Linked DNA regions of Rhodohalobacter sp. SW132. The protein of the gene in region 2 interacts with the protein of the main gene of each other region in a pairwise test. Links are inferred from orthologs where the notes say so. Each region holds a gene or a part of one and is shown on either strand. Other genes may lie near its edges.

Region 1 (2,952 bases), on a different replicon or contig from region 2:
CTTTGTTTAACGATTCAATCCGTTTCTTTTCGGCATAAATTGCTTTTGAGATGGAATCGCTGATCGCTTCCGGGTTGTTCTGTCCGAGCAGCGTAATTGTGCGTGATCCGGTGTTCAGTACGATATCCCCGATACCAAACTTTTGATCTACCCAGTTTTGCTCAACATCAAGGTTTTTAATGTTGATGAGGTCTACGGTTTGAGAAACACCTTCACCAATAGCCGTTATTTGCCGATCCGTTACCGTATAACGATAACTTTTCTTCTTCTGATGAACTTTCCAAAGAACGATAATCCCGATTCCAAAGAGCGGAATCAGAAGAACACCAAAAAAGTATCCCCAGAACCAGCGTTTCCAGTCAGGTTTCAGATCGATAGATTTTGACATAGGTGAATTACGTTTCTGATTTTTTGTTTTTCTTCTTTTCGCGGACCGGAATCCATGGAGTCTCTTCAACACCCTGGTGTTTGTTTTCGTAGCGTGCGAGCACAAAAAGAAGATCAGAAAGCCGGTTCAGATAAATAATTACACTCTCCGGAATTGCTTCATTTTGTGAGAGTTCAACCGATTCCCGCTCCGCCCTTCTGCAAACTGTGCGGGCCAAATGGAGGGTAGAACCGGCACCGCTCCCGCCGGGAAGAATAAATGATTTCAGTGGTTCGAGATCTGTTTCAAGAGTATCAATCCACTCTTCCATCTGTTTTACTTCCTGCTCTCCCACTTCATTTATCTTTGAGTTTTCGGGGTTGGGCGTCGCCAGCATTGCGCCTACAACAAAAAGATCATGCTGTACCTGGTTTAAAATTTCTTTTCCAATTTTGGAAATAGAGTAGGAGAGAACCATTCCAAGGGTTGAGTTGAGTTCATCAACCGTTCCGTAGGCGTGGATACGAATATTGTTTTTTTTGGTTTTTGAACCCCCGAAGAGCGCTGTATCCCCGGTATCTCCTTTTCTGGTATAAATTTTCATGAGTTGGTATAAAATTCAGTGGTTGTGCTGTAAAATGATTTTACTACCGATTTGTGTAGTGTCAAGAATGATCGATCCTAATTAAGTCATCGGATGAGTTGCCCATAAATCATAATTTGATCCGATATTACTTAATATTTCATAAAAAACTCATCCGATGACTACAAGAATCAAAACAGTGACACTTTCATAGTAAAGTAAAAACAACGATGCAGATAAAATAATTTGAACGCGATTATCGTGAATCAAAAATATGGAATGACGATTTGATTCGCTCAACGCTGATTAAGAGGTGAGAAATGGATTGAAGTCGTGTTTCTAAACCTTTTGATTCGGCTTCAGGACATTCCAGTACCAGTTTCACATGTTCTCCATATGCTGAATCGATTTCAAACAGGGTGAACGTGTGTTTTAGTTTATCAATCAGCGATTGCTGATCGTAGCTGTAAACAATCTCAAACTGCTCCGTTGGAGTGATTCTATGGCATTGAGCTTTCGAAATGGCTAAATCTGTAGCCGATGAGTAGGCGTCGATCAGACCGCTTTTGCCAAGTTTGGTGCCGCCATAATATCGGACAACCACGCAAATAACATTCACAAGTTCAGCCAATTTGAGCGAATTTAAAATAGGTGCACCCGCCGTACCCGATGGTTCTCCATCATCCTGATTATATTCGATGCAATCGGCCGGATTTACACGATATGCGTAGCAGTGATGTGTTGCCGTGGGGTGCTCCTCCCTGATCGATTCCACATACAGATCTGCAGATGATATTTGGTTGCATGGAGATAGAAAGGCGATAAATTTTGAACCTTTTACTTTAAAATCGGTTTGATACGCTTTGGTAATCGAGTATTGCTTCATAAAATTTTGTTAGTTCGCTTCATAATTATACATGCAATTTTTGGATATACAACAATGCCTGATTAGAACCGCTTCTTCCTTGCCTTTTAACATAAATAAGGTGAATTTATAGTCTTGAAAACGGAACCAAACTACGTAGTGGACTGTTTACTTTTTTCGATCCAAGATAAGCTGCGTTTACTAAAATCTGAAGACATCATATGCCGTCACTATTACAAGCCGCCCAATCCCAGGTAGGCCGAAAAATCCTGACCGGATTAACCGGGCTATTTCTTGTTCTTTTCATCATTTTTCACCTCGGAGGCAACCTCGCAATATTTGGAGAACCGGACGCAATGAACCGTTACTCCATGGTACTTCACAATTTTGGGCCGCTGCTCTGGTTTGCCCGAATTGGTCTGGTTGTGGTTTTTGCTATTCACACCTGGATTGGCATCTCCATCTGGCTGCAGAAACGCAAGGCACGTCCGAAAAACTACGAGGTTTACAGCAGTAAAGGCGGACCCAGCCGTCAAAGTCTGAGCTCCCGCAGCATGGCGTTTACCGGAGTAGTTCTGCTCATATTTGTCTTTTTTCACATCAATACTTTCGCTCTTGGCGATACGGGTACCGTTATGATTGACGGACAGCAGACTCATGATATCAAATCGCTTGTGATCGAAACCTTTCAGAACCCATTTTACGCTTTTGGGTATGCGTTTGTGATGTTGTTGCTTGGCACACATCTCGGGCACGGTATCTGGAGTGCTTTCACATCGCTTACAGTTCGCAGTCAAAAAGCATCTGCAATCATCTATTCCGTTGGAGCCGTGTTCGCTGTCGTCCTGGCGGTCGGTTTCCTCTTTATACCGCTCTATATTTATTTTGGCGGTGGTTGTGAAGCAGCACTTATACAGTGCCGGTAACTCATTTTAATCGATAAAGACTCAGCAATTATGAAATTAGAATCTAACGTACCCTCAGGTCCTCTCGAAGAAAAGTGGAACAAACACCTGAAAGATATCAAGCTTGTATCTCCGAATAACAAGCGAAAGTTTAAAGTTATCGTTGTGGGAACCGGCCTTGCAGGTGCATCTGCCGCATCAAGCCTTGCTGAACTCGGCTACCAGGTATCAA
Region 2 (3,172 bases):
GGAGCCTGTCGGAACATTCCGAGTGGTTTGATGATAAGGGATATAACCTGGTTGCACTGAGCAAAGATACCTGCGGCTCTCATAAGAATTACGCCGAAAAGCTCGACATCAACTACACATTAGCTTCAGATCCCGATTATAAATTCGCTTCCGCAACCGATTCCATCGTAGAAAAAAAGATGTACGGGAAAACATTCGATGCTCCAACAAGATCGGCCTATATTATCGACACGGACGGAACTGTTCTCGGAATCATCAATAAAATCAATACCAAAGCCCACGCCGAAGAGCTGAAAGAGCTTGTAGAATCCTTATAAAAGCGTATCATGAAAAAATTAGTCATTGTTGAGTCACCCACAAAAACGAAAACCATCAAGAAGTATCTGCCGAAAGAGTATACGGTAGACTCCTCCATGGGGCATATCCGCGATCTGCCCTCTTCAGCTAAAGAGATCCCAAAGAAGTATAAAAAAGAGTCGTGGTCGAATCTTGGGATAAATGTGGATGAGGATTTTGAACCGCTTTACGTTACGCCATCCAGTAAAAAGAAAATTGTCACCCGGCTGAAAAAAGCGCTCAAAGATTCGGATGAACTGATCCTTGCGACGGATGAGGACCGCGAAGGGGAGGCGATCAGCTGGCATCTTGTTGAACTGCTGAAGCCGAAGGTTCCGGTTAAACGGATGGTGTTTCGGGAGATCACTAAAGAGGCGATCCAGAACGCAATGGAAAACTTCCGTGATATCGACATGAACCTGGTTCACGCGCAGGAAACCCGCAGGATTCTCGATCGCCTGGCAGGATATACAATTTCTCCCCTGCTCTGGAAAAAAATCTCTCCCGGCCTTTCAGCCGGACGCGTTCAGTCAGTTGCCGTAGAGTTCCTGGTCGATCGTGAGCGCGAAAGAATGCGCTTCAAAAGCGGAACGTATTATGATCTTAAAGCTGAACTTTCAAAACAGAAACAGAAGGCGAAATTCAACGCGGATCTCTCCCACCTGAATGATAAGCGTCTGGCCAGCGGAAAAGATTTTGACGAAAGTACCGGGAAACTGAAAAAACCCGATAGTGTGGTGCTGCTGGATGAAGAGAAAGCATCCAAACTGCGCGATGAACTGCACGAGGCAACATGGAGCGTGAGCAAAGTGGATGTTAAGCAGCAGAAGCGAAATCCATCTGCAGCGTTCATTACTTCAACACTGCAGCAGGAAGCGAACCGAAAGCTCGGATTCTCCGCCCGCGACACCATGGGTATTGCCCAAAAACTGTATGAACGCGGTCTGATTACCTACATGAGAACCGACTCGGCAAACCTCTCCGGCCAGGCAATTAATGCCGCACGAACGGCTGTAGAGAAGGAGTACGGCGAAGAATATCTGTTTGCAAAAGTACGAAATTTCGGGAAATCGAAAGGAGCACAGGAAGCTCATGAGGCGATTCGTCCGGCGGGTTCAAGCTTCGTAAAACCGGAAGATGCCAAACTGAGCGGACGTGAGTTCAAACTTTACGACCTGATCTGGAAACGGACCATCGCCACGCAGATGGCGGAAGCCAAACTGGAGTTCACCAATGTTACCATCACAGCGGAACATGGTGATACCCGGGCTGATTTCAGGACCAGCGGGAAGAAAATTCTGTTTCCCGGATTTTTCAGAGCCTATGTGGAGGGCAGTGATGATCCCGAAGCGGCGCTCGAAAACCAGGAAATTTTCCTCCCCGAAATGAAAGAGGGTGAAGAGATTGATATGCATGGACTGGAATCGATCAGCCATGAAACAAAACCACCGGCCCGCTACACAGAAGCTACGCTGGTGAAAGAACTCGAAAAACGAGGCGTAGGCCGGCCAAGTACTTACGCATCCATCATCAGTACCATTCAGGATCGCGGGTACGCCAAGAGCGACGGAAAAACGTTGATTCCTACATTTACAGCATTTGCGGTTACCGGGCTTCTTGAAGAACATTTCCCGGAACTGGTAGACAGTGACTTTACGTCGGAACTGGAGAAGAAACTTGACCTTATTGCAAAAGGCGAGTACGATCCGCTGAAATATCTTACCGATTATTATCACGGAGATGAAGGCCTGAAAAATAAGGTAGACACCCGTGAGGATAAAATTGATGGTGCCAAAGCACGAATGCTCGATCTGCCGCTTGAAAACCTGAACGGCATGAATGTTTTTGTAGGACGGTATGGACCGTATGTGAAAAGCATGTCAGATGGTGAAGAGATTACAACTTCCCTTCCGAACGATATGGATCCCGCGGATATCTCACCCGAAAAACTGCTGGAACTTCTGAAAGCTGAAAAGGAAGGGCCGAAATCACTCGGGAAAGATCCGGAAACCGGCGAGGATATTTACGTGCTGAACGGTCGATATGGCCCCTATATGCAGCTCGGTGAAGTGAGCGATGACAATAAGAAACCGAAGCGCGTATCCCTGCTGAAAGGCATGAAACCGGAAGATGTAGACCTGGAACTGGGATTGAAGCTTTTGGAGCTTCCGCGTCCGCTCGGCGAACATCCCGAAACCGGAAAAGTGGTGAAAGCCGGTGTGGGCCGTTACGGACCGTATGTACTGCATGACGGAACGTTCAAATCACTAAAAAAGACCGATGATGTACTTGAAATTGAACTTGATCGAGCCGTAGAACTTTTGAAGGAAAAGAAAGGGAAAGGCCGGGGAAGTAATGCAATACAGGATCTTGGAAAACATCCCGAAACAGATCAGCCGATTAAAGTGATGGACGGCCGATACGGTCCATACCTGAAGTATGGCAAGAAAAATGTGTCTTTGCCGGATGATATGGAGCCGGAAAAAGTAACGATGGCCGACGCCGTTCGGGTAATTGATGAAAAAGGAAAAAAGTAACTAAATCGTAAGCGGTTTTCGAATCAATCCACGTTTTCTATTTTGCTGATGATGGAAAAAAAGACGGATCATATATTTCGCTACCCGCCAAACCTGCAGGAGCTCGACCTGGCCACCATGGTTACGCTCTACAGGGAACGGGGTGAAGTACATCGTGCCAAACCGGGCAGTTATCTTGCATGCGCGGCGAGCCGTAAGCTGATTCGGGAAGCTAAAGAGTGGTTCGGCCTTTATTACAGCCAGGAATCCTGGGATTCAATGCTAACGAAAGGTTCCAACGGGTATCCGCTGACGGAAGC

What was found.
Region 1: the proteins of topA (region 2) and DYD21_RS09895 interact in binary tests that used the Escherichia coli proteins (3 or more experiments, as listed by UniProt). The link is inferred for Rhodohalobacter sp. SW132 from one-to-one orthologs.

Annotation. Positions count from the first base shown.
Region 1 is NZ_QUOK01000004.1:198,559-201,510, reverse strand. What follows is about bases 22-2,896. They hold DYD21_RS09895 (YigZ family protein), read right to left. Parts: upstream 1,837-2,896; coding sequence 1,207-1,836; downstream 22-1,206. Other genes in these bases: DYD21_RS09885 (fumarate reductase/succinate dehydrogenase flavoprotein subunit), read left to right, coding at 2,772-2,896; DYD21_RS09890 (succinate dehydrogenase cytochrome b subunit), read left to right, coding at 2,037-2,741; DYD21_RS09900 (cob(I)yrinic acid a,c-diamide adenosyltransferase), read right to left, coding at 396-971; DYD21_RS09905 (PH domain-containing protein), read right to left, coding at 22-388. Outside these bases: more of DYD21_RS09905, read right to left, coding at 1-21; more of DYD21_RS09885, read left to right, coding at 2,897-2,952.
Region 2 is NZ_QUOK01000001.1:109,213-112,384, forward strand. The notes cover bases 5-3,099. They hold topA (type I DNA topoisomerase), read left to right. Parts: upstream 5-326; coding sequence 327-2,873; downstream 2,874-3,099. Other genes in these bases: DYD21_RS00455 (peroxiredoxin), read left to right, coding at 5-317; DYD21_RS00465 (hypothetical protein), read left to right, coding at 2,922-3,099. Also shown: more of DYD21_RS00455, read left to right, coding at 1-4; more of DYD21_RS00465, read left to right, coding at 3,100-3,172. UniProt on the Escherichia coli protein: Releases the supercoiling and torsional tension of DNA, which is introduced during the DNA replication and transcription, by transiently cleaving and rejoining one strand of the DNA duplex.